One region of the Streptomyces sp. NBC_00209 genome, then DNA from elsewhere that is predicted to be linked to it. Evidence: riboswitches for the same ligand, from Rfam matches in the RefSeq annotation. Region 1 holds a riboswitch; each other region holds the start of a gene.
What was found. A riboswitch is a leader RNA that binds a small molecule or an ion and turns the genes downstream of it on or off. The one in region 1 is predicted to bind cobalamin.

Region 1 (10,384 bases):
GTTGAGCACGAGCTTGAGCCGGGAGGCCGTGCCCGGCTCCTCCCCGGCCCAGATGGTGCGCTGCCCGATCGCCTCCAGCACGGGTTCGACCACCGCACGGGCGGCGAGGGGCCCGGAGACGAGGACGGTCAGCGTGCCCTGTTCCGCGGGCTGCCGGGTGCCGGAGACCGGGGCGTCGAGGTGGATCAGCCCGAGGTCGGCGGCGCGCTGGGCCAGCTCGACGGCGCCGTCCGGGCCGACCGTGGAGGTCTGGAGGAGCACCTGGCCCCGGTGCAGCCCCTCGGAGGCGGCGGTGAGCGCGGCGGCGACGGCGGTCGTGTCGGTGAGCGCGGTGAGCACGACGTGGGCGCCGCGCACGGCCTCGGCCGCCGTGGCGGTGACGGTGGCGCCGTCGGCGGCGAGCGGGGCGGCCTTGGCCTGCGTGCGGTTCCAGGCCCGGACCTCCAGACCGGCGCGGAGCAGGCTGCGGGCCATGGCCGCGCCCATGATCCCGGCACCGAGGACGGCGACGACGGGCTGCTGGGGTGCGGCGGGGATGGCTGAAGTCATGGGGTTCCCTTCGTCGGCCGCGCTCCGGGCGCGGCGGTTTCGGCTTCTCAGGGGTGCCGCAGCGCGCCTTCCAGCACGGCGGCGTGTACGGCTCTGGCGAGTCGCGCGCCCCAGCGGGAGCGCGGACCGGCGAACGGTTCGGCGGCGCCGGTCTCCGGCCCGGGTTCGGGCGCGGCGAGACAGACGGCGTCCGTGGGGGTGCCGGAGCAGTCGAGTCCGGCGTCCAGGAGCGCCTGCACCTTGGCCTCCGTGGCGGTGGCCACGGCGTTGACCAGGGCGGCGTCGGACAGGGGCACCGGGAACGTCACCACGATGTTGACGGTGCCGGGGCGCGGCGGTCCGACGGTGCCCTCGGCCGGTGCGGCGGCCCAGCCGCGTACACCCAGACCGCAGGTGGCGGTGGCGTGCACGTGCTCGTCGTCGGCGGTGGTGTACGCGGTGACGTCGGCGGCGGTCATGAGACCGGCGCCTGGGCCGGCGAGGTGTGCGGCGGCGGCGATCTCGGCGAGGTGCCGGTCCGGGTCCATGCGGGGGTAGCCGCCGGGGACCTGGGCGTTGAGGATCCACTCGCGCGGGCCGATGCCGCCGCCCAGGACCGCGCTGCTGCACGCCCGCCAGCCGGGTCCCAGCCGCCATACGAGGTGGTGCAGCTCCGTGCCGTCCTCGCGCCGGGCGAGCAGTTCGCCGCGTTGGACGGGGAGCCGACTGCGTACGGAACGGATGGGGCACCCCCGGGTGGCGCGGCGGGACGCCGGTCGGCGTGGGTTGATCATATGTGCCTGGGCGGGGGCGTCCGAGCCCGGCCCGTTCACCCGGATGGCGTAACGGGCGCGAGAGCCGCGCAGCCGCTTGAGGCGGGGGCTGCAACGGTCCGGGGCGGATGCCGCGCGCCGTGCCCGGTGGCCGGGCGGTTGCAGCGTCCATCCGGGTGAGGCGCGATGGAATCCGGACGCGCCGTCTCTGCTGGACCCACCCACAGGACGCGCCCGGGCGAGGAGGATTCGGATATGGGAGCCGCTGACGGTTTCACGGATTCCGGAGAGCTCGACGGCCTGACGGTGTACGACACCGAGGGCGAGAAGATCGGCAACGTGGGCCGCGTGTATGTCGACGACAACACCGGCCGCCCGGACTGGATCACGGTGAAGACCGGCCTGTTCGGCATGAAGGAGAGTTTCGTGCCTCTCGCCGGAGCCCGTCGAGTGGGCTCCGACCTGCACATCTCCCACGGCAAGGACCAGGTCAAGGACGCCCCCGGGGTGGACGCGGACGCGCATCTGTCCGTGTCGGAGGAGGAGGAGCTGTACCGGCACTACGGCCTGACCAGGAACACCCGGGGCAAGCTGGGCGACAGTTCCGGGACCAACGCACCGACCACGACGGGCACCGGCACCATGGGCGCGGCCGGGACCGGCGCGGCAGCCGGAGCAGGGGCCGGGACCATGGGCGCGGCCGGCACCTCCGGCACGGACCGCACGCAGGCGGCCGGCACCGGCAGGCACCGGGACACCGAGGCGGCGGGCACGGGCGCGGGACGTCCGCTGGCCGGAGCCGGCGCGGGCACCCGGTCCGGGGCCGACCTGGGCGGCAAGGAGGAGATGATCCGCTCCGAGGAGCAGCTGCACATCGGCACCGAGGAGTACGAGAGCGGCAGGGCCCGCCTCCACAAGTACGTCGTCACCGAGAACGTCACACGCAGCGTGCCGGTCTCGCACGAGGAGGTACGGGTGGTCCGTGAGCCGCTGCAGCCGGGCGACAAGACGTCCACGCGGGCGGGCGACCTGACGGAGCAGGACGTGGAGGTCACCCTGCACGCGGAGCGCGCCACGATGCGCAAGGAGACCGTCCCGGTCGAGCGCGTCCGGATGGAAACCCAGAGGGTGACGGAGCAGAAGGAGGTCTCCGCCGAGCTGCGCAAGGAGCAGATCGACTACGCGGACGGCACCACCAAGGGCGGCAAGGACATGGGCGGCAAGGACACCGGCGGCGACATGGGCCGAGGACGCCACCGCTGACCCCCCGCCGGCATGACTGCCGCACCGCACCACAAGCGAAGGGCGGGCCCGCCGACGGGCCCGCCCTCTCGCGTGCCCGGGCCCGTCAGGGCAGGAAGCGCACCGAGGGCCGCCCCTGCGGGCCGTCCGGGGTGACGACGGACCGCACCCGGTAGACCTCCTCGATCAGTTCCTCGGTGATCACTTGCTCCGGGGTCCCGCCCGCGACCGCCCGGCCGCCGCTCAGCACCACGATCCGGTCGCAGAACATGGCGGCCAGATTGAGGTCGTGCAGGGCGACGACGGCGGTCAGCGGGAGCGCGGCGACCAGGGAGAGCAGTTCCAGCTGGTGCTGGATGTCCAGATGGTTGGTCGGTTCGTCCAGCAGGAGTTCGCGTGGCCGCTGGGCGAGCGCGCGGGCGATCTGGACGCGCTGGCGCTCCCCGCCGGACAGCGTGTGCCAGGACTGGTCGCGCCGGCCGCTGAGCCCGGTGCGTCCCAGCGCCTCGTCCACCGCCGCTGCGTCCTCGCCCGTCGGGGCGGCCCAGGCGCGGCGGTGCGGGATGCGGCCCAGGCGTACGACGTCCAGGACGCTCAGCTCGTCCTGGGTGGCGGCGTGCTGGTCCACGACCGCGACGCGCCGGGCCACCGCGCGCCGGCCGACGTCGAGCAGCGGTTCGCCGTCCAGGGTGACGACGCCCGTGTGCGGGGCCAGGACCCCGGCGAGGATGCGCAGCAGCGTGGACTTGCCGGAGCCGTTGGGGCCGATCAGGCCCACGGTGGTGCCGGGTTCCGGGGCGAGGGTCACCCCGTCGAGGACGAGGCGGCCACCGGCTTCGCGGCCGACCCGTTCGGCCCGCAGGCCCTCGGCCGTCGTCCCGGTCCCGGTCATGCGGGCCGCCTGGTGCGGTAGAGGACGGCGACGAAGGCGGGCACGCCGATGAGGGCGGTGACGACGCCCACCGGGACCTCCTGGGGGTCGAGGACGGTCCGGGCGAGCGTGTCGACCCAGACGAGGAAGACAGCCCCGGTGAGCGCGGTGACCGGAAGCAGTCTGCGGTGGCCCGAGCCGGTGAGGGCGCGGGCGGCGTGCGGCAGGACCAGCCCGACGAAGCCGATGGCCCCGGCCGAGCTGACGAGCGCGGCGGTCAGCAGCGCGGTCGTGCAGAGCAGCACGGTCCGGACGCGTGCGACGTTCACGCCGAGGGCGGCGGCCGCGTCCTGCCCGAAGGCGAAGGCGTCGAGCGTACGGGCGTGGCCCAGGCAGATGAACAGGCTGACGGCGAGGACGGCGGAGCAGACCCGGACATCGGTCCAGCCGACCCCGCCGAGCGAGCCGAGCAGCCAGAACAGCACCCCGCGGGTCTGCTCGGCGTCGGCGGCCGTCATGACGACGAACGAGGTCAGCGCCGAGAACAGCTGCATGGCGGCGACCCCGGACAGCACGACCCGGTCGGTGGAGCCGCCCAGGGTGTGGCTGAGCAGCATCACCAGGGCGAAGGAGCAGAGCGCCCCGATGAACGCCCCGGCCGGCAGCGTCACCGCTCCCCCGCCGACGCCGAGCACGACGACCAGGACCGCGCCGGTGGACGCGCCGGAGGAGACACCGAGGACGAACGGGTCGGCCAGCGGGTTGCGCAGCAGGGACTGCATGACGGTCCCGCAGACCGCGAGGCCGGCCCCGCAGACGGCGGCGAGCAGGGTGCGCGGCATGCGCAGGTTCCAGATGATGCCGTCGCGGATCGGGCTGAGCCGGGCCTCGCCGACGCCGAGGTGGGCGGCGACGGCGGACCAGACGTCCACGACGGAGATCCGGGCCGGTCCGATGGTGACGGCGACGGCGACGGACAGGGCGAGCAGCAGGAGGCCGCCGGTCCACAGGAGGCCGTCGCGCAGGCCGCGCGGCCGGGGGCGCGCGGTTTCCGGGGCCTTTTCGCGCGGAGCCTTTTCGCGCGGGGCCTCTTCGCGCGGGGCCTCTTCGCGCGGGGCCTCTTCGCTTGGGGCGGTGAGCCGGTCGGTGGCCGTCACCCCGCGAGTCCGAGGTCGCGCAGACCGGCGGCCACCAGCTCGACGCCCTCGACCGTGCGGATGGTCGGGTTCATGGCCTGGCCGCTGAGCAGGACGTAGCGCTTGTGGCGTACGGCGTCCATCTTCTTCGTGACGGGGTTGGACTCCAGGAAGCCGATCTTCCCGGCGGCGCTCTCGGCGGTCTGCGACGTGCGGGTGAGGTCGCCGATGACCAGGACGTCCGGGTCGCGGTCGGCGACGGTCTCCCAGTTGATCTGGGGCCATTCGTCATGCGTGTCGGCGAAGACGTTCTTCAGGCCGAGCTCCCGGGTGATGATGCCCGGCGCCCCGCAGCAGCCCGCCAGGTAGGGGGACGCGGAGTTGGCGAACCAGTACATGACGGAGGTGCCCGATCCGTCGATGCCGTCGGTGGCCTTCCGGATGCGGTCGCGGAGCCGCGCGACCAGCTTCTCCCCGCGCTCGGGTACGCCGAACACGCGGGCCAGGTCGTTCACTTCGGCGTAGACGCTGTCCATGGTGAGGGCGCCGGTGCGGACGCCGTCGCCGTCCTCGGTGTTGTCCTTGGCCGTGCAGTCGGCGGGAGCGACATAGGTGGGGACGCCCAGCTTCTCGAACTGTTCGCGCGGGGCGACGCCGCCCTTGGCGAGGGTCGACTCGAAGTCGGCGGCGACGAAGTCGGGCTCCTGGTCGAGGACCTTCTCGGACGAGGGCCGGTTGTCGGCGATCCGCTTCACGCCCGCGTTGGCCTTCTCCAGACCCTTCATCACCGGGTCGGTCCAGGTGGCGGTGGCCGCCATCCGGTCCTGGAGGCCGAGCGAGAGCAGGATCTCGGTCGTGCCCTGGTCGACGGAGACCGCGCGGCGGGGTGCGGCGTTCACGGTGACGGTGCGCCCGCAGTTCTTGAGGGTGACCGGATAGCCGTCCGCCTTTCCGGACGCGTCGGCCTTTTCGGACGGGGCCCCTCCGCAGGCCGTCAGCAGCAGGAGCACGGCGGTGAGCAGGGCGGCGGAACGGGCGGGGCCGGATATCGGCGGCACGGGGTACCTCGGCGTCTCTGGGCCCATGCGCGGGGCCCGCTGTACGGTCCGCCGCCCGGTCCCGGGCGGCGGTCGCCAGCAGGTCTTCGGACTCGGGTTCGCTCGGACGGGACGCCTTCCCGGGAGACGCCGGGTCTCCCAGTGGCCGTGGCCCCGCCCGTCCCCCTCACCGCTGCGCGTCAGTTCCGGATTCGCACCGGATTCCCTGACTCCTACGAGGAGTTCGACTGGCTCCGGCACGCTACCACGGGCGTTCGCGCAGCTCAGCGCCGCCCCTCAGGGCTCATGGGCGCTGCAGGGCCACCACCGCGTTGTGCCCGCCGAAGCCGAAGGAGTGGCTGACGGCCCGGCGGACCGGCCGTACCAGCGGCACCTTGGTGACGCAGTCGATGTCGAACCCGGGCGCGGGCGCGTCCAGGTTGGCGACCGGCGGGACGACCCCGCGCTGGAGAGTGAGAATCGTCAGCCCCGCCTCGATCGCCCCGGCCGCGCCCATGCAGTGCCCGAGCACGCCCTTGGGGGCGGTGACGGGTGGCCGGTGCGGGTACACCCGGCTGATCAGCGCGGCCTCGGCGGCGTCGTTGCGTACGGTCGCGGTGCCGTGCGCGTTGACGTGCTCCACCTCGTCGGCCCGCCAGCCCGCGTCGCGCAGGGCGGCCTCGACGGCGGCCCGGGCGATCCGGCCGTCGGGGTGCGGGCTGGTGGGGTGGTGGGCGTCCGTGGTGGCGCCGGTGCCGGCGAGCAGGGCCCGGGGTTCGGCGCCCCGGGCCTCCGCGTCGGCGGCGCGTTCCAGCACCATGACCGCGGCGCCCTCGCCCATGACGAGGCCGGCCCGGTCGGCGGCGAAGGGCCGGCTGAGCCGGGACAGTTCGCCGTCCGCGCGGGCGGCGGCCCCGGACCGGGCGAAGCCGGTCATGGCGATCGGGAAGACGGTCGACTCGGTCGCCCCCGCGATGGCCACGTCGCACTGCCCGGTGGCCAGCAGGTCGCGGGCGACGGAGAGCGCGGTGATGCCGGACGAACAGGCCGTGCAGGGGGCCATGCTGGGGCCGGTGGCCCGCATCTCGATCGCGATCTCGGCGGCGGGCATGTTGGGGATGGTCAGCAGGACGCCGGCCGGCGAGGTCGCCTCCGGGCCCTTCCGCTCCAGCACCAGCGCCTGGTCGGTGAGGTGCGCGGAGCCGCCGCTGCTGGTGCCGACGACGACCGCGACCCGGCTGCCGTCCCAGCCGGCCGGGTCGAGCCCGGCGTCGGCGACGGCCTCCCGGGCGGCCAGGACCGCGAACTTGACGTACCGGCCCATCCGGAAGGCCGTACGGCGGCCGATCTCGGCGTCCAGGTCGATGCCGTCGACCACGCAGGCGAAGTCGATCGCGCACCCGGCGAGCGCGGGGACGATGCGCACCGGGCTCACGGCGGCGCACACCCCGGCCCAGGTGGACTCGGTGTCGTTGCCGACCGGGGTGATCATGCCGAGCCCGGTGACGGCGACGGCCGGTGTCCTCATCGGGCGGCGGCCGACGCGTGGAGGTGCGCCGTGAGCTCGGCGAGGGTGGTCCCCCGGGTGAGGGTGCCGGTGTCCAGTTCGGCCCCGGTGGTCTCCCGGAGGACGACGGCGAACTCGGCGGCCGCGAGGGAGTCCATGTCCAGGCTGTCCATCGTGGAGTCCGGAAGGATCTCGGCCACGGGCACCTTGAAGGTACGGCTGAGTACATCGGTGATGTGGGGGTGGATCGTGCTCATGGTCTTCCTTTCCTCAGGTCCATCCGGCGGGGGTCCGGCGCCGGCGCGCACGGCCCCGACGCCGGAACAACGGAGCAGCGTCGATCCGGTTACGCCTTGCGGCGAACCGATTCGCCTAGGGCCTGTCCGGGGAGCCCCGCACCACCGCGCGAACACGGCGACGGCCGTCCAGTAGGCGAGGACGACGGCCCCCGCCCCGAGCCCCTGTACGGCCCGTGCCGCGCGGCGTGCCCGCGTGCCCCTCATCGGCCCGCCTCCGTGTGCCAGTGGGCCTCCGGATCGTCGTACGCCTCCGCGTAACCGGCGCCCGTGATCGGCCAGTCGGCGAGCATCTCCTCGGGGAAGGCGAAGGAGTCGGCGAGCTCCGGGAGGTGCGGGGCCACCGCCTCGATGAGCCGTTCGGTGTGGTCCGTCAGCGCCTCCGCCTGGCCGGTGCTCAGGTGGCCGGCCGCGAGGAGGTCCCCGCTGTCGCGCGCGACCCGGCCCAGGGCGAACAGCCGGGCCAGCTCGCCGAGCCGGTCCCGGTCCGCCCCGGCGGGCAGTTCCTCGACCGCCTCCGCGTACGCCTCGGCCGCCTGCCGGCAGGCGTGCGCCTCGACCCCGCGCAGCGCGGGGCCCGCCGCCGCGTTCCACCGGCCCAGCGGGTCGCCGGGCGCGGTCCGGGCCGCCCGGGCCCCGGCGCGCGCGAACCACAGCTCCTCGGCGCGGCCCAGGAGCCGGACCAGGAACCGGAGGTCGGTGAGGTCGCCGTCGGCCGGGGCGGCCGGCTCGTACGGAGCGCGGTCGGCGAGCAGGGCGGCGGCGGCCCTGGCGTGGACGGCGAGGTTGTCGCCCTCTGCGGTGATGGCGCCCTCGACTCCGGTGACGAGCGCGGCCATCCCGTTGTTCTCCAGGAGGCCCTGGGCGCCGCAGCGTTCCCGGGACTCCACGATCACGGCCCTGGCCTGCCAGGTGATCCAGCCCTTGGCGATGTCCACCAGCCGCTCGGCGGCCTCCCGCCCGGCCTCGGGCCCCTCCTGGGCCGCCTCCCAGCGGTCCAGGACGCGGCGGTGCAGCAGGCTCATGGCGAAGACCGTGGCCATGGCTTCGGCGAGCGGCCCGTGGTGCGTGCGGTACGCGAGCACCGGCAGCCGCGCCCCGCGTCCGGCGGAGACGTGGCGGTGGCCGCCGTACCGCACCGCGACGGCCAGCGTGGCGCGCGCCGAGCCGACGGCGCTGGCGCTCATGGAGATCCTGCCGGTGACGACCCGGGCGATGGAGGCGAGGAAGCGGCGCCTGCGGCCCTCGATGGCGCTGCGGAACTCCCCGTCGCCGTCGATCCGCCCCTGCGGCCCCGTCAGCAGCGCCTCGCGTCCCACGAAGACGTGGTCGAACGAGGTGAGGCTGTGGTCGACGGGGCTGCCCATGCGGGCGGGCAGCCTGCGCACGCGTACGCCCAGCAGCGGCCCGGTGGCGTCGGTGAGCGGCACCAGCAGCAGGAACACCCCCCGGTCGGCCCCGCCGGCCAGCAGTCGCGCGGCGACGAGCCCCGTCTTGGGGCCGCCGGGCTGACCGGTGTTGGGCATGAACTTCTGCGCCCCGCAGTGCGGGGTGTGCAGCACGAATCCGTCGCGTACGGGGTCGTAGGAGGCGGTCGTCTCGACGGCCGCCGCGTCGTTGCCGTGCGCCACCTCCGTACACAGGAAGGTTCCGGTACGCCGCAGCGCCAGGAAGTCCGACAGGTCGCGGGGGCTGTCGGCGATGTGGTCCAGGAGGCTGCCGAGGAAGAGGTTGTAGTGGATGCCCGCGAGGGTGGCGAGCGCCGGGTCGACCGGGGCCAGCCACTCGTGCAGGGCCGCCAGCGCCCGGAAGTCGGAGGCCGGGCGGGCGGCGCTGTCCAGGGCGTCGTTGAGGGTGCGCAGTCGTGCGTACGCGCGGGCGAGCCGTTCGTCCGGAGTGCCGCCGGCCGCCGGCCCGGGGGGCAGCCGGAACGGTGCGGTGGCGATGAGCCGCCGCCAGAAGCCGTGCTCGCGGCGGGCGTCGGCGCCGAGGAGCACGGAGGTGAGCGGGCGTGCGAGGGGATCGGCGCCGGTGAGCGTGGTGGTCATACCAGGCTGAACGACCGGCGTACGGTCAGGACACCGCGCTCGTGCAGATGTTCACCGGCCGGAGGGGCGAACCCGTTCGAGGCAGAGGGCGACGTTGTGCCCGCCGAAGCCGAATGAGTGGCTGACGGCACGCTCGACGCGCAGGCGGCGCGGCTCCTTGGTGACGCAGTCGATGTCCCAGTCGGCGGGCGGGGCGTCCAGGTTGGCGACCGGCGGGACGACCCCGTGTTCGAGGGTGAGCACGGTGGCGGCGGCCTCGATCGCGCCGGCGGCGGCGAGCGTGTGACCGAGGACGCCCTTCGGGGCGGTGACCGGGGGCCGGTGCGGGAAGAGGCGAGCGATCAGCTCGGCCTCCATCGCGTCGTTCAGCGGGGTCGAGGTGCCGTGCGCGTTGATGTGGCCGACCTCGTGGGCGGCCCAGCCCGCCGCGTCCAGGGCGGCCTCGACGGCGCGCCGGGCGCCGTGGCCGCCGGGGTCGGGCGCGGTGGGGTGGTGGGCGTCCGTGGCGGCCCCGGCCCCGGCGAGCACGGCCCGTACCCGGGCGCCCCGGGCCGCCGCGTGCGCACCCCGCTCCAGGACGAGCACGCCGGCGCCCTCGCCCAGGACGAAGCCGTCGCGGTCGGGCGCGAAGGGGCGGGAGGCGGCGGCCGGGTCGCCGGTGCGCGTGGACAGCGCGCCGAGCTGGGCGAAGGCCGCGGCCACCAGGGGCGTCAGGACGGATTCCGCGCCGCCCGCGACGACGAGGTCGCAGCGGCCGGTGGCCAGGAGGTCGTGCGCGGTGGCGAGGGCGGTGGCGCCCGAGGCGCAGGCGGTGGCGGGGGCCAGGCTGGGGCCGTGGGCGCCCAGGTCGATGGCGATCTCGCCGGCCGCCGCGTTGGGCATCATCATCGGCGCGAGGAGCGGGGAGACGGCCTGCGCGCCGCCCGCGTCGAACCGGCGGACGTTG
Region 2 (10,384 bases), 4.5 Mb from region 1:
CTTCTTGGTGGCGTCGGCGACGGACGTGCCCTTGAGGATCTTCAGGAGCATGTTCTCCAGAATCTCCTCCTTCTCGATGGAGGCCCAGCCCGGAGCGATCGGCGTGAACCAGGCGTCCGGCACCGCGTTGGCGATGGCGGCCGTCTCGGGCTTGGCCTTCAGCGGCTCAAGCTGCTTCTCGTTGTTCGGGAGGATGTTCTTCGACGCGAGGACGTCCATGGACTTCGCGTTGGTGAAGAGGGAGATCCACTCCTCGCCGAGGTCCTGGACCTTGGACTTGGAGATGGTGGCGAGGTCGGAGCCGCCGATGAAGGACGGGAGCGCCTTGCCGTTCGGGCCGGGCATACCGGCCGTGGCGATCTTGCCCTCGAGCTTCGGGTTGCCGTTCTCGCCCGTGGTGACGCCGCCGGCCTCCCACGCCTGGCCGTAGATGACCGCGGCCTTCTCGTTGGCCATGACGTTGGCGTGGTCCTGCTCGTCCTTCGTCTGGTCGGCCTTGTTGTACTTCTTGACCAGGTCGACGAAGTGCTGGATGCCCTTCTGCGCCTCGGGGGTGGAGAGGCTGGCCTTCCACTCCTTCGAGCCCTCGTCGTACTTGGCGATCTGGCCGCCCTCGGCCGCGACGTAGGACATGGCGGCGTACCAGTAACGGCCCGGGTAGTACAGGGACGAGGCGCGCTTGTCCTTCTTCGCGAGCTCGGCCTGGACCTTGTCCATCGCCTTGAGGAAGTCGTCCTCGTTCTGCGGGAGGACGTCGCTGCCGGTACCGGCCTTCAGCATGTCCTTGTTGTAGACCGCCAGGCGGGCACTGGCGTAGTAAGGAACGCAGTAGATCTTGCCCTCGTAGGAGCAGGTGTCCTTCAGACCCTTGATCCAGGTGTCCGAGTTCTCGTACTTCGAGGTGTCGATCTCGCCGAGCGCGCCGTTGAGGATGTACTGCATGGTCTCGGTGTTGCCGAGTTCGACAACGTCCGGGAACTTGTCGCCACCGAGGGAGGTGTCGAGCTTCTTGACCTTGTCAGCCCAGCCCTGGTACTGGATCTTGACGTTGACGTTCGGGTACTTCTTCTTGAACTGGGCGTTGACGTCCTTGACCAGTTCGGGCCAGGTCGACTGGGCCTCGCCCATGAGCCAGACAGTCAGGTCTTCCTTGCGGTCCTTCGGGTCCTTCGAGGACGTCTTGTCGTCCGAACCACACGCCGCGATGGAAACCAACATGCCCGCGACGCCGATCGCCGCGATGAGCTTGCGCTTCACGCCACCCTCCTCAGGGATGCTGCAACCCCTCCCCCACCGCGCGAAAACGTCGACGAGTACCTCTGGGGCTGAGACCTGGTCTTTAATGGTTTAGACCAGTACCGGGAGCTTGGCCTAGACCTTTAGGGGTGTCAAGGGTGTATAAGAAGTGCACTCGCGTCCGTTATAGGACCGACACCTGAGGGAGGGCGACGAGCCGTGACCGGACCGTGCCACCATGTGAGCCGCGACAGACGGAGGAGCCGGTGACGGCAGCAACGCAGCAGTCGGGAAGGCGGGCCATGGGTGCCGACGGGGGCAGTTCGGAGAACGAGACGGGCGCGGGCGCCGGGACGCGCACCGCGCGCGTACCCAAGTACTACCGGCTGAAGCGACATCTCCTCGACATGACGGACACCATGCCGCCGGGCACCCCCGTCCCCCCGGAACGGACCCTGGCAGCCGAGTTCGACACCTCGCGCACCACCGTGCGCCAGGCGCTCCAGGAACTGGTGGTCGAGGGCCGGCTCGAACGCATCCAGGGCAAGGGCACGTTCGTCGCCAAGCCGAAGGTCTCCCAGGCCCTGCAACTCACCTCGTACACCGAGGACATGCGCGCCCAGGGGCTCGAACCGACCTCGCAGCTCCTGGACATCGGCTACGTCACCGCGGACGACACCCTCGCCGGACTGCTCGACATCAGCGCCGGCGGCCGGGTCCTGCGCATCGAGCGCCTGCGCCTGGCGAGCGGCGAGCCGATGGCCATCGAGACCACGCACCTCTCGGCCAAGCGCTTTCCCGCGCTGCGCCGTTCACTGGTCAAGTACACCTCGCTCTACACCGCGCTCTCCGAGGTGTACGACGTCCGGCTGGCGGAGGCCGAGGAGACCATCGAGACCTCCCTCGCCACCCCGCGCGAGGCCGGGCTGCTCGGCACCGATGTGGGCCTGCCGATGCTGATGCTCTCCCGGCACTCGCTGGACGAGCAGGGCGAACCGGTGGAGTGGGTGCGCTCGGTCTACCGCGGCGACCGCTACAAGTTCGTGGCCCGCCTGAAGCGGCCGCTGGACTGACCCTCGTACGGACTGACCCGTCGTACGCATGTGCTCCTCGAACGGCCCCCGGACCCGCCCCCGGGGGCCGTTCGGCGTTCCCGGGGCGCGAGTTGGTCCGGACCAAGCCTCGGACGTTTGCCGCCATTGGGGCCATCCACCCGTCCCCTGACGACCGTTGCCGGACCGCAATGCGGACGGGGGGTGACGGTGGCCGGGACCCTCGCCTAGATTTCCTGCGCATTACAGGTGATCAGCGAGGGGACGGAGTCGCCGCCATGGCGGAAGAACCAGAAGGAAAGCCACCGACGGTCACACCGTTGCGGGTGGTCATCGCCCTGTGCCTCGTCGCGCCGTTCGTGGCGATGCTCTGGGTGAGTTCGTACGCGAAGGTCGACCCGGCCTTCATCGGCATCCCGTTCTTCTACTGGTACCAGATGCTCTGGGTGCTGATCTCCACCGCGCTCACCATGATCGCGTACAAGCTGTGGCAGCGTGACCAGCGCGCCCGCAAGGGGGGTGTGTCGGCATGAAGGACGGCGTGAACGGCGTCGCGCTCGGCGTCTTCATCTTCTTCTTCCTGGCCGTCACGGTCATGGGCTTCCTGGCCGCCCGCTGGCGCAAGGCCGAGAACGAGGCCACGCTGGACGAATGGGGCCTGGGCGGACGGTCGTTCGGCACCTGGGTCACCTGGTTCCTGCTCGGCGGCGACCTCTACACCGCGTACACCTTCGTCGCCGTGCCCGCGGCGATCTACGCGGCGGGCGCGGCCGGCTTCTTCGCCGTGCCCTACACCATCCTGGTGTACCCGCTGATCTTCACCTTCCTGCCGCGCCTGTGGTCGGTCTCGCACAAGCACGGGTACGTCACCACCTCGGACTTCGTCCGCGGCCGGTTCGGCTCGAAGGGGCTGTCGCTGGCCGTCGCGGTCACCGGCATCCTCGCCACCATGCCGTACATCGCGCTCCAGCTCGTCGGCATCCAGGCGGTGCTGGACGTGATGGGCGTCGGCGGCGGCGAGAACACCAACTGGTTCGTCAAGGACCTGCCGCTGCTGATCGCGTTCGCGGTGCTCGCCGCGTACACCTACTCCTCGGGGCTGCGAGCGCCCGCGCTGATCGCGTTCGTCAAGGACGGGCTGATCTACCTGGTCATCGCCGTCGCGATCATCTACATCCCGATCAAGCTGGGCGGCTTCGACGACATCTTCGCCTCCGCCCAGGACAAGTTCACCAAAGCGGGCGCGGGCGGCCTCGCACCCGCCGCGGCCGGTCAGTGGGGGTACGCGACCCTGGCGCTCGGGTCCGCGCTGGCGCTGTTCATGTACCCGCACTCGATCACGGCGACGCTCTCCAGCCGCAGCCGTGAGGTGATCCGCCGCAACACCACGATCCTGCCGCTGTACTCGCTGATGCTGGGCCTGCTCGCGCTGCTCGGCTTCATGGCGATCGCCGCCGGCGTCAAGGTGGACAACGGCCAGCTGGCCATCCCGCAGCTGTTCGAGAACATGTTCCCCGACTGGTTCGCGGGGGTGGCGTTCGCCGCGATCGGCATCGGCGCCCTGGTGCCGGCCGCGATCATGTCGATCGCCGCGGCGAACCTGTTCACGCGCAACATCTACAAGGACTTCCTGAAGCCGGACGCGACGCCCGCGCAGGAGACCAAGGTCTCCAAGCTGGTCTCGCTGCTGGTCAAGGTCGGCGCGCTCGCCTTCGTCCTCACCATGGACAAGACCGTCGCGATCAACTTCCAGCTGCTGGGCGGGATCTGGATCCTCCAGACGATGCCGGCCCTGGTCGGCGGCCTGTTCACCCGGTGGTTCCACCGCTGGGCGCTGCTCGCCGGCTGGGCGGTCGGCATGATCTACGGTACGGCTGCCGCGTACGGGGTCGCGAGCCCGACGCAGAAGCACTTCGGCGGGTCCTCCAAGGAGATCCCGGGCCTCGGTGAGATCGGCTACATCGGCCTCACCGCGTTCGTGCTGAACGTCGTGGTCACCGTGGTCCTGACCTTCGTCCTGAACGCCGTGAAGGCGCCCGCGGGGATCGACGAGACCTCCCCGGGCGACTACACCGCGGACGCGGGCGACCCGGGCGTCAAGGAGAAGCTGCCGCCGGCCACCGCGGGAGCGCCGGGCGGTCACTGACCGCACACCTTTACGCCTCGCGACACAACATGTGGGGGCTGCCCGGCAGGGCGGCCCCCACATGTATGCTCATGCTCGCTGTCGCCGCAGGGGAATCCGGTGCGAATCCGGAACTGTCCCGCAACGGTGCAATCGGTGCGCTTTCGCGCACCCGTGGAGTCCGAGGACCTGCCGACGGCGCATCCGGCTCGACCGAACCGGATGCCCAGACGTCCGGGCCTCGTGGATGGGCCGGTGGACGCCGCACGGAGTGCCGCCCCACCCGGGCCCGCTCCTGCCCGGCTGCCCCCGCCCCCCGCCGGCCCAGAGCCGAGCGAGGGAGAGCACCACGTGACCATCGCGCCAGCCGATCCGGTTTCAGCACCGAAGACGGCCGCGTCCGCAGCCACCGGAACCGCGAGCGACGGCCCCGGCACCGCACTGCTGCGGACCCTGACCGACCTCACCGCCGACCTGCCCGACACCGACCCCGGCCGCGTCGCCGCCGCCGCACTGCGCGGCCGCAACGCCCGGTCGGACGAGGCGGAGCTGCGCTCGCTGGCCACCGAGGCCGCGGCGGGCCTCATCTCCGAGGACCCCGCCTACTCCCGCCTCGCCGCCCGGCTGCTCACCCGGACCATCGCGGACGAGGCCGCCGGGCAGGGCGCCACCGCGTTCTCCGCCTCGGTCGCCGTGGGCCACCGCGAGGGCCTGATCGCGGACCGGACCGCCGAGTTCGTCACGCTGCACGCCGCCGCCCTGGACGCCCTGGTCGAACGGTCCCTCGCGGACGGGGCGGACGACCGCTTCGGGTACTTCGGGCTGCGCACCCTGCACAGCCGCTACCTGCTGCGCCACCCGATCACCCGCCAGGTCATCGAGACCCCCCAGCACTTCATGCTCCGGGTCGCCGCCGGGCTCGCCGAGGACACCTCCGTGCGGGCACTGGACGAGGTCGCGGCGCTGTACGGGCTGATGAGCCGGCTGGACTACCTGCCGTCCTCGCCGACGCTCTTCAACTCCGGCACCCGCCACCCGCAGATGTCCTCCTGCTACCTGCTGGACTCGCCGCTGGACGAGCTGGACTCGATCTACGACCGCTACCACCAGGTGGCCCGCCTGTCGAAGCACGCGGGCGGCATCGGCCTCTCGTACTCCCGCATCCGCGCCCGGGGTTCGCTGATCCGGGGCACCAACGGGCACTCCAACGGCATCGTGCCGTTCCTCAAGACGCTGGACGCCTCCGTGGCCGCCGTGAACCAGGGCGGCCGGCGCAAGGGTGCCGCCGCGGTCTACCTGGAGACCTGGCACGCGGACATCGAGGAGTTCCTGGAGCTCCGCGACAACACGGGCGAGGACCAGCGGCGCACGCACAACCTGAACCTGGCGCACTGGATCCCGGACGAGTTCATGCGCCGCGTCGACGCGGACTCCACCTGGTCGCTGTTCTCCCCGGCGGACGTGCCCGAGCTGACCGACCTGTGGGGCGACGACTTCGACGCCGCGTACCGGGCGGCCGAGGCGAAGGGCCTGGCCCGCAAGTCCATGCCGGCCCGCGAGCTGTACGGCCGGATGATGCGGACCCTGGCGCAGACCGGGCAGGGCTGGATGACGTTCAAGGACGCCTCCAACCGCACGGCGAACCAGACCGCCGAGCCGGGCAGGGTCGTGCACTCCTCGAACCTGTGCACCGAGATCCTGGAGGTCACCGACGACGGCGAGACCGCCGTCTGCAACCTCGGCTCGGTCAACCTCGGCGCGTTCGTGGACGGCGGCTCGATCGACTGGGAGCGCCTGGACGCCACCGTGCGGACCGCGGTGACCTTCCTCGACCGGGTCGTGGACATCAACTTCTACCCGACCGAGCAGGCCGGCCGGTCCAACGCCCGCTGGCGGCCGGTGGGCCTGGGCGCGATGGGGCTCCAGGACGTCTTCTTCCGGCTGCGGCTGCCCTTCGACTCCCCCGAGGCCCGGGCGCTCTCCACGAAGATCGCCGAGCGCGTCATGCTCGCCGCGTACGAGGCGTCCTGCGACCTCGCGGAGAGGTCCGGTCCGCTGCCCGCCTGGTCCGAGACCCGGGCCGCGCGCGGGGTGCTGCACCCCGACCACTACGACGCGGAACTGAACTGGCCGGAGCGCTGGGACGCGCTGCGCGCCCGGATCGCGCAGACCGGGATGCGCAACTCGCTGCTCCTGGCGATCGCCCCGACCGCGACGATCGCCTCGATCGCGGGCGTCTACGAGTGCATCGAGCCCCAGGTCTCCAACCTCTTCAAGCGGGAGACCCTGAGCGGTGAGTTCCTCCAGGTCAACGGCTATCTGGTGGACGAGTTGAAGCGGCTCGGCGTGTGGGACGCGCGGACGCGTGAGGCGCTGCGCGAGTCGAACGGCTCGGTGCAGGGCTTCGCGTGGATTCCGGCGGACGTGCGGGCGCTGTACCGCACCGCGTGGGAGATCCCGCAGCGCGGCCTGATCGACATGGCGGCGGCCCGTACGCCGTTCCTCGACCAGAGCCAGTCGCTGAACCTGTTCCTGGAGACGCCGACGATCGGCAAGCTCTCCTCGATGTACGCGTACGCCTGGAAGCAGGGCCTGAAGACGACGTACTACCTGCGGTCGCGTCCGGCGACCCGGATCGCCCGTGCCGCGTCCGGGGCCGCGTCGGCCGCCGCCCCCATCCCCGTACAGCAGGCGCAGGCTCCCGACGCGGACGCCATCGCCTGCTCCCTGGAGAACCCCGAGTCCTGCGAGGCATGCCAGTAATGAGCACCACGACCACCGAGAAGAACCTGCTGGACCCGGGATTCGAGCTGACCCTCCGGCCGATGCGCTACCCGGACTTCTACGAGCGCTACCGGGACGCGATCAAGAACACCTGGCACGTCGAGGAGGTCGACCTCCACTCGGACGTGGCGGACCTCGCCAGGATGACGCCCGCCGAGCAGCACCTGATCGGGCGGCTCGTGGCGTTCTTCGCGACGGGTGACTCGATCGTCGCGAACAACCTGGTGCTGACGCTGTACAAGCACATCAACTCCCCCGAGGCGCGGCTGTACCTGTCGCGGCAGCTGTTCGAGGAGGCCGTGCACGTCCAGTTCTATCTGACGCTGCTCGACACCTATCTGCCCGACCCGGACGACCGCGCGGCGGCGTTCGCGGCGGTGAACAACATTCCGTCGATCCGCGAGAAGGCGCAGTTCTGCTTCACGTGGATGGACTCGGTGGAGAAGATCGACCGGCTGGAGTCGAAGTCCGACCGCCGTCGCTTCCTGCTGAACCTGATCTGCTTCGCGGCGTGCATCGAAGGGCTGTTCTTCTACGGCGCCTTCGCGTACGTGTACTGGTTCCGCTCGCGCGGGCTGCTGCACGGTCTCGCCACGGGGACCAACTGGGTCTTCCGCGACGAGACCATGCACATGAACTTCGCGTTCGAGGTGGTGGACACGGTCCGCAAGGAGGAGCCGGAGCTCTTCGACGACGCCCTCCAGCAGCAGGTCACCGACATGCTGAAGGAGGCTGTCGAGGCGGAGCTGCAGTTCGGCCGCGACCTGTGCGGCGACGGGCTGCCCGGCATGAACACCGAGTCGATGCGCGCGTACCTGGAGTGCGTCGCCGACCAGCGGCTCACCCGGCTGGGCTTCCCGGCGGTGTACGGATCGCAGAACCCGTTCTCGTTCATGGAGCTCCAGGGGGTCCAGGAGCTCACGAACTTCTTCGAGCGGCGCCCCTCGGCGTACCAGGTGGCCGTCGAGGGCACGGTCGGCTTCGACGACGACTTCTAGATCCTCGCCCAGCTCCTGACGTACGGACGCCGTGCGGCCGCCACCGGCCGCGCGGCGTCCGCCGTTCGCGGTGGACGGGTACCGCGGTCCTGTGCCGCTGCGCGCAGCTCGCGGTCGATGCGGCGCTCGCGGGCCATGCCGGCCAGCGCCGGCAGCAGGACGAGGGCGAAAAGAGCGGAAATGCCGAGGAAGTTCTGGAATGTGTTCATGCCTCTACTGTCCTCGTTCCGGAGGGACTGCGGCAGTGGCAGGACTGTCACACAGCATCGAATTACTGCCACACTGGTGCCATGCTGAACAACGTTGCCGCCCTCATGCTCGATGACGTCCACCCCTTCGAACTGGGTGTGCTCTGCGAGGTGTTCGGCCTCGACCGCAGCGACGAGGGCCTGCCGGTGCACGATTTCGCGGTGGTCTCCGGCGAGGGGCCGCAGCTGCGCACCCACGCCGGCTTCACGATCAACACCCCGTACGGCCTCGACCGGCTGGAGGAGGCCGACCTCGTCGCCGTACCGGCCGGCAGCCGCTTCGGGGAGCGCGAGTTCCCCGAGGAGGTCCTGACCGCCCTGCGCCGGGCCGTGGAGCGGGGCGCCCGGGTCCTCAGCGTCTGCTCGGGGGCGTACCTCCTGGGCGCGGCCGGACTGCTGGACGGCCGCCGCTGCACCACGCACTGGCGGCACGCCGACGACCTGGCCCGCCGCTTCCCCGAGGCCGCCGTCGAGCCGGACGTGCTGTACGTGGAGGACGGGCCGGTCACCACGTCGGCGGGGACGGCCGCGGGGATCGACGCCTGTCTGCACCTGGTCCGCCAGGCGTACGGCCCGGCCGCCGCCAACACCATCGCCCGGCGGATGGTGGTGCCGCCGCACCGGGACGGCGGCCAGGCGCAGTACATCCAGCGGCCGCTGCCGCGCACCCGGTGCGACACCGTGGGCGACACGCTGGCCTGGATGGAGCGCCACCTCGACCGCGAGATGACCGTCGAACAGCTCGCGGACCGGGCGCACATGTCGCCGCGCACCTTCGCCCGCCGCTTCCAGCAGGAGACCGGGACCACTCCGTACCGCTGGCTGCTGCGCCAGCGCGTCCTGCTGGCCCAGCATCTCCTGGAGACATCCGACGAAACCATCGACACCATCGCCGACCGGACCGGCTTCGGGACGGCGGCGGCGCTGCGCCATCAGTTCGTACGGGCACTGGACACCACGCCACAGGCGTACCGGCGTACCTTCCGGGGGCCTTCCGCCCTCACCGAGGCGGCCTGAGGCGAGCGGGGTACATCCGATCATTCGTCCAACCGATCGCACGACCTGTCCATGGACCGGGCTTTCGCGCGCGCGTCAGGGTCGATGCCATGAACATGCTGAAGGCAAGACGAAGGACCATCGGGGTCGTGGTGGCCGCGCTCGCCGCCGCCCTGCTCCCCTGGCAGACCGCCTCGGCCCAGGAGGCCCCGGCGACGGCTCCCCCGCCGGAGGTGCTGCCCACCCTGCGCCAGTGGCAGCCGGGCAGCGGGGAGTTCGTCCTCACCGGCCGGGCCCGGATCGTGCTGGACGGGGTGCGCGAGCGGCGTACGGCGGACGACGCGGCCCGGTTCGCCGCTGAGCTGGCGGGCAGGCAGCAGGTGTCCCGGGGCCGTCCGCGCGCCGGTGACATCGTGCTGCGCCAGGACGCCTCGCTGAAGGGCTCACTCGGGGCGGAGGGCTACCGGCTGGAGGTCGGCGACCGGGTCACGGTCACCGCGGCCACCTCGGCGGGCGTGTTCTACGGCTCGCGCACGGTGCTCCAACTCCTGAACGACGACGGGCGGGCCGCGCGCGGCGCGGCGACCGACGTGCCCGCGTACCGGGAGCGCGGGGTCGGGGTCTGCGCCTGCTACATCAACGTGTCGCTGCCCTGGTTCGAGCGGCTGATGAAGGACATGGCGTCCCAGAAGCTCAACCAGCTCTGGATCGAGGCGAAGGTCCGCAGCGACACCGACCCGGAGTCGGCGTTCTGGGGCTACTACACCAAGCCGCAGATCCGCGTCCTCGCCGCGATGGCGAAGAAGTACCACATCGACCTGGTCCCGGAGATCAACTCCCCCGGCCACATGGACCCCTACCTGGAGAAGCATCCCGAGCTCCAGCTCAAGGACAAGGACGGCGTGGCCTCTCCGCCCCGCCTGGACATCTCGCGGCCCGAGGCAC
Region 3 (10,384 bases), 970 kb from region 1:
GGGGACCAGGGCGAGCACGTCCGCCGGGTAGGCACGCAGCGGAACCCCGAGCCGCGCGGCGGCCCCGAGCAGCCCCGGCTCACGGGCCTTCGCCGTTACGGTCACCAGCGCGGCGAGCTCCGTGAGCCCTGCCTCCCGCAGCACCTCCAGGACCAGCCCGGTGACCTCGTCGGCGGAGACACCTCGGGAGGCGCCGACGCCGACGACCAGCGCGCCGAGATGCGCGGAGCGGGGTGCATCGGCTAGCAAGAGGCCATGGCGGTGTTCGTCGCGCTCGGCGCGTTCCTGATGACCCTGGCGGGCGGCTGGGTCGCCCAGCGCGTCAGCGACCGCCGCCACCTGGTCCTCGGCCTGGCCGGTGGGCTGATGCTCGGCGTGGTCGGGCTGGACCTGCTGCCCGAGGCGGTGGAGGCGGCGGGCGGCCTGGTCTTCGGCGTCCCGGCGGCGTTGCTGCTGTTCGTCGGCGGCTTCCTCGTCGCCCACCTCGTGGAGCGGCTGCTCGCGGTGCGCCAGGCGGCCCACGGGGCGGCCGAGGAGCGGGTCCCGCAGGTCGGGCTGACGGCGGCGTCCGCGATGGTCGGCCACAGCCTGATGGACGGGGTGGCGCTCGGCGCGGCCTTCCAGGTCGGCGGCGGGATGGGGACGGCCGTCGCGCTCGCCGTGATCACGCACGACTTCGCGGACGGCTTCAACACGTACACGATCACCAGCCTGTACGGGAACGCCCGCCGCAAGGCCCTCACGATGCTCTTCGCGGACGCGGCGGCGCCCGTCGTCGGGGCGGCGACCACGCTGCTGTTCACCCTGCCGGAGGAACTGCTCGGCTGCTATCTCGGCTTCTTCGGCGGCGCGCTGCTCTACCTCGCCGCCGCCGAGATCCTGCCCGAGGCCCACCACGACCACCCGGCCCGCTCCACCCTGCTGTGCACGGTGGCCGGAGTGTGCTTCATCTGGCTGGTGGTCGGCCTCGCCCAGTGACCCCGTCACCCCCGGCACCGCTCCACGAACCGTGCGGCCGTGCCGGGCGAAGCGGCCCAGTGGGTGTGCAGATAACTCGCGTGTACGTTGCCCCGGACGAACCCCTCCACACGCCGCTCGGGCCGGTGCATGCCCCAGGCGGGTTCGTCACCGGCCCCGGGCTCGATGACGGTCCGGTGGAACTCGTGCCCCCGCATCCGCGCCCCGGCGGGCGCCAGCACGTTGTCGGTGAGCGCCACGGCGTCCCGGTACCCGAGCGTCAGCCGCTTGGTCATCCGTGCATCGGCGTCGAGCACCCCGCACATCGGCAGCCCGTCCAACGACCGCCCCAGATACAACAACCCGGCACACTCGGCGGCCACCGGCGACCCCGAGAGAGCCAACTCCGCGACGGCCTTCCGCAAAGCTTCGTTGGCCGACAACTCGGGGGCGTACACCTCGGGAAACCCACCCCCGATGACGACGCCCCGCGTCCCGAGGGGGAGAGCCTCGTCCCGCAGCGGATCAAAGGAAACGACGTCGGCCCCGGCAGCGGCGAGCAATTCGGTGTTCTCGGCGTACGAGAACGTAAAAGCGGCCCCACCAGCAACAGCAACAACAGGCTTGACGCCCGCCAAATCAAGCCCCTCCGGCGCTTGAGGAGCGGGGTCCGGGGCAGAGCCCCGGTTACGGGAAGGGGCGGGGAGGGGGAAACCGCCGCCGACAGCACCCCCCGCATCCCACACCGCCCCACCCGGCACCCCCGGTGCCGACCGCGCCAAAGCCAACAACCCCTCCAGATCGCACCCCGCAGCCACCTGCCCCGCCATCGCCGCGACAGCGGCCACCGCATCGGACCGCCGCTCCGCCACCGGCACCAACCCCAGATGCCGCGACGGCACGGAGACCCCCTCCGCCCGCCGCAAGGCGCCCAGCACCGGCACCCCCGACTCCTCCAACGCCTCGCGCAGCAACGCCTCGTGCCGGTCGGACCCCACCTTGTTCAGGATCACCCCGCCGATCCGCACCCCCGCGTCCCAGGACGCGAACCCGTGCACCAGCGCCGCCACCGACCGTGACTGCGACGACGCGTCCACGACGAGCACCACCGGCGCCCGCAGCAGCTTCGCCACCTGCGCGGTGGACGCCAGCTCACCGAGCCCCGAGGCCCCGTCGTACAGCCCCATCACGCCCTCGACCACGGCCAGCCCGCACCCCCGCGCGCCATGCGCGAACAGCGGCGCGATCAGCTCGGGCCCGCACATGTAGGCGTCGAGGTTGCGCCCCGGCCGCCCGGTCGCCAGCGTGTGGAAGCCGGGGTCGATGTAGTCGGGGCCCACCTTGTGCCCGGACACGGCGAGCCCCCGCGCGGCGAACGCGGCCATCAGGCCCGTCGCGACGGTGGTCTTGCCGCTGCCCGACGAGGGCGCGGCGATGACCAGGCGTGGCACATTCACCACTCGATGCCCCTCTGGCCCTTCTGCCCGGCGTCCATCGGGTGCTTGACCTTCGACATGTCCGTCACCAGGTCCGCCGCGTCCAGCAGCGCGGCGGGCGCGTTGCGGCCGGTGATCACCACGTGCTGCGTCCCGGGGCGGTCGCGCAGCACCGAGACGACCTCGTCGGTGTCGATCCACCCCCAGTGCAGCGGGTAGGCGAACTCGTCCAGCACGTACAGCCGGTACGTCTCGGCGGCCAGGTCGCGCTTGACCTGCTCCCAGCCCTCCCGGGCCTTCGCCTCGTTGTCCGTCTGGTCGTCCCGCTGGACCCAGGACCAGCCCTCGCCCATCTTGTGCCAGGCGACGGACCCGCCCTCGCCGCTCGCGCCGAGGACCTTCAGCGCGTTCTCCTCGCCGACCTTCCACTTCGCCGACTTGACGAACTGGAAGACCCCGATGGGCCACCCCTGGTTCCAGGCGCGCAGCGCGAGCCCGAAGGCCGCCGTCGACTTCCCCTTGCCGATGCCGGTGTGCACCATCAGCAGCGGCCGGTTGCGCCGCTGCCGGGTGGTCAGTCCGTCGTCCGGCACGCTCTCCGGCTGTCCCTGCGGCATTACGCGACCCTCCTGTCGGTGTGCCCGAGGCCCGCGCCCCGGACGTCCTTGACCAGCCCGGCGATCGATTCGGCGCGCAGCTCGTCCAGCGTGACGGCGGTGCCGCCCAGGTCGGCGGCGAGGGCAGCCGCGAGCCCCAGCCGTACCGGGCCCGTCTCGCAGTCCACGACGACCGACGCCGTGCCCTCGGCCGCGTGCAGCCGGGCGGCCCGCGCCGCCAGCGCCACCGGGTCCGGCCCACCGGTCGCCCGTCCGTCCGTCACCACGACCAGCAGGGCCCGCCGGGACGGGTCGCGCAGCCGCTCCACCCGCAGCACGTCGTGCGCCTTCAGCAGCCCGGCGGCCACCGGGGTCCGCCCGCCCGTCGGCAGCGACTCCAGGCGGGCCGCCGCCGCGTCCACCGACGAGGTCGGCGGCAGCGCCACCTCCGCCTCCCGGCCCCGGAAGGTGACCAGACCGACCTTGTCGCGCCGCTGGTAGGCGTCCATCAGCAGGGACAGCACCGCGCCCTTGACGGCGCCCATGCGCTGCCGGGCGGCCATCGACCCGGAGGCGTCCACGACGAACAGCACGAGATTGCCCTCGCGCCCCTCCCGCGTCGCCTGCCGCAGATCGTCCCGCCGCACCACGAGCCCCCGCCCGGACCGGCCCCGCGCCCGCTGGTGCGGGGCGGCGGCCAGGACCGTCGCGGCCAGATGCAGCTTGGTCAGCGTGCCCTCGGGCCGCCGCGAGCCCGTCGTCCGCCCGTGCGCGGTGCGGGCCCGGGACCGCCGCCCCGCCGCCCCCTCGCCGAGACCGGGCACGCTGAGCATCTTCGTACGGAACGGCTCACCGGCCCGTACGGGCTGCTGCTCACCGCCCTGCCCAGGCACGGGCGCCCCGGGCGTGTCGTCCGCCGTGTCCTCGGGCCGGGGCGGCGTGTCGGGCCCGTCCCCCTGCGGCGGAAGCCCGCCGCCACCTCCGCCGCCCCCGCCGTCACCGGGCCCGTCCGGCTCCGGCTCGTCGTCCCCGCCGCCGTTCCGCTCCAGCGTGTCGTCCAGCTTGTCCTCGTCGAGGCCCGGCGCGTCGAAGGGATTCCGCCGCCTCCGGTGGGGGAGCGCGAGCAGCGCCGCCCGCCGGACGTCCTCGGCCTGTACGTCGGTGCGCCCCGCCCACGCGGCCAGCGCGGTCGCGGTCCTGGCCATGACGATGTCCGCGCGCATCCCGTCGACCTCGAAGGCCGCGCAGGTCGCCGCGATCTGCCGCAACGCCTTGTCCCCGAGCACCACTTCGGACAGCAGCGCCCGCGCGGCCGTGATCCGGTCCCGCAACTCCGCTTCCTCGTCGGCCCAGCGCGCCGCGAAGGCCGCCGGATCGTCCTCGTAAGCGAGCCGCCGCCGCACGACCTCCACCCGCTGGTCCGTCTCCCGGGACGCCGCGACCTCGACGGTGAGCCCGAACCGGTCGAGCAGTTGGGGCCGCAATTCGCCTTCCTCGGGGTTCATCGTCCCCACGAGCAGGAACCGCGCCGCATGCCGCACGGAGACGCCCTCGCGCTCCACGTACGAGGCACCCATGGCCGCCGCGTCGAGCAGCAGGTCCACCAGATGGTCGTGCAGGAGGTTGACCTCGTCCACGTACAGGATGCCGCGGTGCGCGTCCGCGAGCAGGCCCGGTTCGAAGGCTTTCACGCCCTCCGCGAGGGCCCGTTCGATGTCGAGCGCCCCGACGAGCCGGTCCTCGGACGCGCCGACCGGCAGCTCCACGGTCCGCGCCGCCCGCGACACGCCGGAGGCGTCCTCGTGCGGGCCGTCCGGACACGCCGGGTCGGGCGAGGCGGGGGCGCACGAGAAACGGCACCCCGGCACGACGGCGACCTCCGGCATCAGCGCGGCCAGCGCGCGCACGGCGGTCGACTTGGCGGTGCCCTTCTCGCCACGGACCAGGACCCCGCCCACGGCCGGGCTGACCGCGTTGAGCAGCAGCCCGAGCCGCAGGTCGTCCTGGCCGACGATGGCGGTGAAGGGGTAGGGCGTACTCACAGGGCCTCCTTGACGGGGATGGCGGGCGCTCCCGGCGGGATGAACGGCAGACCGGACGGCGCGCCCGACTCGATGAGCCGCCACAGCGCGTCGGTGTCCGCGTGTTCCTCGATCAGGTCGCCGAGGCGGTCGAGCTGTTCCTCGCGCAGACCGGCGAAGCAGGTGTCGGGCGCGGGCACGAAGCGGCGGCCGCCGAGCCGGGCGACCTCGGCCAGGAACCGGCGGCGGAAGGCGTCGCTCTCCAGCGAACCGTGCCAGTGCGTGCCCCAGACGGCACCGGACCGGCAGCCGTCCAGCGGGGTGCCCCGGCCGTCCGTCAGGAACGGTTCGCCGCCGCGCACATCGGCGACGCCGTGATGGATCTCGTATCCCTCGACGGGCTCACCGAGCGCCTCGCCGGACGGCCGGGCGAGCGTCTTCCCGCAGTCGAAGCGGACGCGCACCGGCAGCAGCCCGAGCGCGTCGACCCGCCCGGCGCGCGACTCCACCTCGTCCTCGATGCGCTCGCCGAGGATCTGGTAGCCGCCGCAGATCCCGAGCACCGGCCGCCCCTCGGCGGCGCGCCGCCGCAGGGCCTCGGCGAGCCCCCGCTCGCGCAGCCAGGCCAGCGCCTTCACGGTGCCCCGGGTGCCGGGCACGATGACGAGGTCGGCGTCGACCAGCTCCTCGGCCCGGTCCACGAAGCGGACGACGACGCCCGGTTCGGCGGCCAGCGCGTCCACATCGGTGAAGTTCGACATCAGCGGGATCGCGCACACGGCGACGCGCAGGATGTCCTCGCCGTGCGGCGGGGCGACCGCCGACTCGCGTACGGTCCCGCGCAGCGACACCCGCAGGCCGTCCTCCTCGTCGATGCCGAGCCCGTGCGCGAAGGGCAGCACCCCGTACGTGGGACGGCCCGTCAGGTCGCGCAGCATGTCGAGCCCCGGCTCCAGCAGCGAGACGTCGCCCCGGAACTTGTTGACCAGATACCCCGCGATCAACTCCTGGTCCTCGGGAGCGAGCAGCGCGGTCGTCCCGAAGAACGAGGCGAAGACCCCGCCCCGGTCGATGTCCCCGACCACCACGACCGGGAAGCGCGCGGCCCGGGCGATGCCCATGTTCACGATGTCCGTGCGGCGCAGGTTGATCTCGGCGGGCGAGCCCGCGCCCTCGCAGATCACCGCGTCGTACGTGCTCCGCAGCTGCTCCAGGCAGTCCGTGACGGTGGACAGCAGCTGTTCCTGCCGCCCGCCGTGGTAGCCGCGGGCGCTCATCTCGCCGACCGGCCGCCCCATCAGGACGACCTGGCTGGAGCGGTCGCCGCCGGGCTTGAGCAGCACCGGGTTCATCAGGGCGGTCGGTTCGACGCGGGCGGCCTGGGCCTGCATCGCCTGGGCCCGGCCGATCTCGGCGCCCTCGCGGGTGACGAAGGAGTTCAGCGACATGTTCTGCGCCTTGAACGGGGCGACCTTCACGCCCCGGCGCACCAGCCAGCGGCAGATGCCCGCCGTGACGACGCTCTTGCCCGCGTCCGAGGTGGTCCCGGCGACCAGCAGTCCGCCGCTCATATCGCTCTCCGTCCAGCAGTACGGGATACGTGAGGTCTGCGGGCCGGGCGCGCGATCGGGGTCTGCCCCGCTCCTGAGATCCGGCGCGCGAGGGCCCCCGCGCCCAGCCGGGCGGCCACGCTGACGCCGAGGGCGAGCACGCCCACCCGGCGCGAGAGCCGCACCGCGCGCTCGATGTCCCCGGTCTCCACCGCCCGGCCGGCCTGCCCGTTGAGCACGGGCCGGTGCTCGACGCGCCCGCCGTAGGCGAGGGTCCCGCCCAGCCGTACGCCCAGCGCCCCGGCGAACGCGGCCTCCACCGGCCCCGCGTTGGGGCTCGGGTGCTGCGCGGCGTCCGCCCGCCAGGCCCGTACGGCCTCCCGGGGGCGGCCGCCGGAGGCCACGGCGAGCAGGGCGGTGAGGCGGGCGCCGGGCCAGCCCGCGAGGTCGTCCAGGCGGGCCGAGGCCCAGCCGTACCGCAGGTGGCGGGGCGACCTGTGGCCGACCATCGCGTCGAGCGTGTTGGCGGCGCGGAAGCCGACGAGCCCGGGGACACCGGCGAGGGCGCCCCAGACGAGGGCGCCGACCACGGCGTCCGAGGTGTTCTCGGCGACGGACTCCACGACGGCGCGCGCGATCCCGGGGCCGTCCAGCGCCTGCGGGTCGCGTCCGCACAGGTGCGGCAGCCGCTCCCGGGCCAGCTCGATGTCCCCCGCGGCGAGCGCCCCGCCGATGGCCCGGGCCTCGCGCCCCAGCGACGTACCGCCGACGACGGACCAGGTGGCGGCGGCGGTCAGGGCCACGGACGCGGCGGGGTGGCGGCGCAGGGCACGGGCGGCGAGCGCCGCGCTCCCGGCGGCGCCCCCGGCGCAGATCAGGGTGTGCAGGGCGCCCCGGCCGCGGTGGTCGCGCCAGAGCCGGTCCTCGACGGCCGCGGCGGCCCGCCCGAAAGCGGCGACCGGGTGCCCCCTGCGGGGGTCACCGAGCAGCAGGTCGCCGATCAGGCCGGCGGTGGCGCCGTACGCGTAGATGCGATCGGCACGCACGGTTCAGCCGGCCGTACCGGAGTCCGCCGACAGAGGCTGTGGGGGGAGGGGCGCACGGCAGCCGGGCATGGCGGTATGTCCTCACTCAGGGTCCGCGCCCTGGTTCGACGTGACGGCGACAAGAGTCTCCTGGCTTCCGGATCGGCGGATTCCCCGGTCTTCCAGCCCGCTCGCGCGGGCCGTGACGTGCGGTGGGGGACCGCTCCCCGGTGACAGTGGCGGGACCGCGCCGGATTCGCACCGGCTTCCTCTGCTGTCGCCGTAATGGCTCCGGCAGTCCACCACGCCCCGCGAACGCCCGTCAACTCGCCGTTGACCTGCGACGGCGGGGTGGAGGCGGACGCGCGTCGGGCCGGACGCGCACGAGGTGCGTCCGGCCCGACGGGGCGGGTGTCGCGTCAGGCGACGATGAGATAGATGCCGTACGCGACCGCCGCCGCGCACAGCCCGAAGCAGACGTACGCTCCGGCGCGCGCCAGCAGGAGCGAGGAGCCCGCCGGACCGCCCTGCGCGGCCGGTTCCGGCTGCTTGGAGAGGCCGGCGATGCCGAGCGTGAAGAGCCCCACCAGGGCGACGGTGGCGACGAGGGAGACGCCGAAGACGGTGCCCAGAGCTGCCCAGTCGATGTTCATACGGGGTGTCCTTTACCGGAGTACCGGGGTCTGTCAGACCGTGGCGGGTCGGGCCGGATCGGCGGCGACGGGTGCGGCGGGCGCCGGGATGGTGGCGGCGAGGTCGTGGGCCTGGGCCACGGTGGGCGGCGGGCTCACGGCCGCGATGGCCTGGGTGACGACACCCGCGGGCTCGGCCGGGGCCGTGGCCTCGGTGCCCGGTGCGACATCGCCGTGGCCGACGGGCGTGCGGCGCGAGAGCACCCAGATCGCCCCGGAACCGGCGATCAGGAGGGCCGCGACGACCACGACACCCCAGGTGCCCTGCTTCGTCAGGAACTCCGCGCCCGCGCCGACCAGACCGGCGGCCGGCAGGGTCAGGCCCCAGGCGACGAACATCCGGGTGGCGGTGGACCAGCGGACCACACCCCCCTTGCGGCCGAGGCCCGCGCCCATCACGGCCCCGGAGCAGGACTGCGTGGTGGAGAGGGAGAAGCCGAGGTGCGAGGAGGCCAGGATGACGGTGGCCGCGCTGGTCTGGGCGGCGAAGCCCTGCGGGGGCTTCAGCTCGGTCAGGCCGCTGCCCATGGTGCGGATGATGCGCCAGCCGCCGAGGTACGTGCCGAGCGCGATGGCCAGACCGGCGCTGACGATGACCCAGACCGGCGGGTTGGAGCCGGGGGAGAGGACGCCGCCGGTGACCAGGGCCAGGGTGATGATGCCCATCGTCTTCTGCGCGTCGTTGGTGCCGTGGGCGAGCGAGACGAGCCCGGCCGAGGCGATCTGCCCCGCCCGGTAGCCCTTGGCGGTCGCCTTCTCCTGGGCGTCGTTGCGGATCTTCCCGCCGATCCGGTACGTGAGCCTGGTGGCCAGGAGCGCGGCCACGCCGGCCACGATCGGGGCGGCGACGGCGGGCAGCAGCACCTTGGTGACGACGGTGCCGCCGTTGACCGACGACCAGCCGGCGGACATCACCGCGGCGCCGATGAGGCCGCCGAACAGTGCGTGGGAGGAGCTGGACGGGAGTCCGACCAGCCAGGTCAGAAGATTCCACAGGATGGCGCCGACGAGCGCCGCGAAGATGACCTCGGTTCTGAGGCCGTCCTCGTTGACGATCCCGCCGGAGATCGTCTTGGCGACCTCCACGGACAGGAACGCGCCGACCAGATTGAGAGCGGCGGACATCGCGACCGCCGTCTTGGGTTTGAGTGCGCCGGTCGAGATGGTCGTGGCCATCGCGTTGGCGGTGTCGTGGAAACCGTTCGTGAAATCGAACACTAGAGCTGTCACGATCACTATCGCGAGCAGCAGCGTGATGTGTTCCATTTACCCAGGCAATCGTTCGACGTCATTGGCACGTGGAACGTAGGCAACTTGAGTGAACGGAAGATGAACTGAGCAGGGCGCTGCGGTGACCCCCGTGGCGGCGGCCGGGCGGCGCCCGGAAAGGATCTTCGGATGAGTGACGGACAGCACGACGCGATCGCCCGGGGATGGGAGGCGGTCGTGGCCACGGCCCGCCGCACGGCGGCCGAGGGACTGGTCGTCGGAACCTCCGGAAACGTCTCGCTGCGGGTCGGTGACACGGTGCTGGTCACACCCAGCGGAGTGCCGTACGACCGGCTGGGCCCCGAGGACCTGACCGGCGTCGATCCGGAAGGCAACCAGACCTTCGGGACACTGGCCCCCACCAGCGAACTTCCCCTCCACCTCGCCGTCTACCGGAACACCGAAGCGAAGGCCGTCGTGCACACCCACGCGGTCCACGCCACCGCCGTCTCCACCCTCGTCCCCGAGGTCCCCCCGGTCCACTACGCCGCCGCGATGCTCGGCGGCACGGTCCGCGTCGCCCCCTACGCCCGGTATGGCACCCCCGAGCTGGCCGCGAACATGCTCACCGCCCTCCGCGACCGCACCGGCTGCCTGCTCGCCAACCACGGCACCGTCGCCTACGGCGCCACCCTCGACGAGGCGTACGACCGCACCGCCCAGCTCGAATGGCTCTGCCGCGTCTGGCTCACCGCGAGTGCCGTACCCGGCCGCACCCCGGCCCTGCTGTCGGAGGACCAGCTCGGCGAGGTCCTGGAGGCCCTGAAGGGATACGGGCAGCGCTGAGGCGGTCCGTATGGGGCCCGGACCGGCCCGGACGGCCCTGCCCACTGGCATC

Region 2: another riboswitch for cobalamin. It lies ahead of OG867_RS09125 (ribonucleoside-diphosphate reductase subunit alpha); the one in region 1 lies ahead of OG867_RS29895 (ABC transporter substrate-binding protein).
Region 3: another riboswitch for cobalamin. It lies ahead of OG867_RS25655 (cobalamin biosynthesis protein); the one in region 1 lies ahead of OG867_RS29895 (ABC transporter substrate-binding protein).

The regions. Positions count from the first base shown of each region.
Region 1 covers NZ_CP108121.1:6,609,549-6,619,932, reverse strand. Annotated here, with positions in the region: gene OG867_RS29920 (NAD(P)-dependent oxidoreductase) at 1-549, opposite strand, end outside; gene OG867_RS29915 (adenosylcobinamide amidohydrolase) at 597-1,322, opposite strand; gene OG867_RS29910 (PRC and DUF2382 domain-containing protein) at 1,557-2,564, shown strand; gene OG867_RS29905 (ABC transporter ATP-binding protein) at 2,650-3,435, opposite strand; gene OG867_RS29900 (FecCD family ABC transporter permease) at 3,432-4,439, opposite strand; gene OG867_RS29895 (ABC transporter substrate-binding protein) at 4,568-5,608, opposite strand; cobalamin riboswitch at 5,668-5,855, opposite strand; gene OG867_RS29890 (beta-ketoacyl-[acyl-carrier-protein] synthase family protein) at 5,892-7,115, opposite strand; gene OG867_RS29885 (acyl carrier protein) at 7,112-7,351, opposite strand; gene OG867_RS29880 (acyl-CoA dehydrogenase) at 7,594-9,438, opposite strand; gene OG867_RS29875 (beta-ketoacyl-[acyl-carrier-protein] synthase family protein) at 9,490-10,384, opposite strand, start outside.
Region 2 covers NZ_CP108121.1:2,089,320-2,099,703, forward strand. Annotated here, with positions in the region: gene OG867_RS09105 (sugar ABC transporter substrate-binding protein) at 1-1,257, opposite strand, end outside; gene OG867_RS09110 (GntR family transcriptional regulator) at 1,539-2,309, shown strand; gene OG867_RS09115 (DUF3311 domain-containing protein) at 2,567-2,821, shown strand; gene mctP (monocarboxylate uptake permease MctP) at 2,818-4,434, shown strand; cobalamin riboswitch at 4,493-4,625, shown strand; gene OG867_RS09125 (ribonucleoside-diphosphate reductase subunit alpha) at 4,765-7,176, shown strand; gene OG867_RS09130 (ribonucleotide-diphosphate reductase subunit beta) at 7,176-8,195, shown strand; gene OG867_RS09135 (hypothetical protein) at 8,192-8,404, opposite strand; gene OG867_RS09140 (helix-turn-helix domain-containing protein) at 8,486-9,460, shown strand; gene OG867_RS09145 (family 20 glycosylhydrolase) at 9,550-10,384, shown strand, end outside.
Region 3 covers NZ_CP108121.1:5,643,982-5,654,365, forward strand. Annotated here, with positions in the region: partial or broken gene cobC (Rv2231c family pyridoxal phosphate-dependent protein CobC) at 1-249, opposite strand, end outside; gene OG867_RS25630 (ZIP family metal transporter) at 256-978, shown strand; gene OG867_RS25635 (cobyrinate a,c-diamide synthase) at 984-2,417, opposite strand; gene cobO (cob(I)yrinic acid a,c-diamide adenosyltransferase) at 2,411-3,010, opposite strand; gene OG867_RS25645 (putative cobaltochelatase) at 3,010-5,031, opposite strand; gene OG867_RS25650 (cobyric acid synthase) at 5,028-6,581, opposite strand; gene OG867_RS25655 (cobalamin biosynthesis protein) at 6,578-7,606, opposite strand; cobalamin riboswitch at 7,729-7,858, opposite strand; gene OG867_RS25660 (hypothetical protein) at 8,005-8,238, opposite strand; gene OG867_RS25665 (anion permease) at 8,272-9,543, opposite strand; gene OG867_RS25670 (class II aldolase/adducin family protein) at 9,676-10,332, shown strand.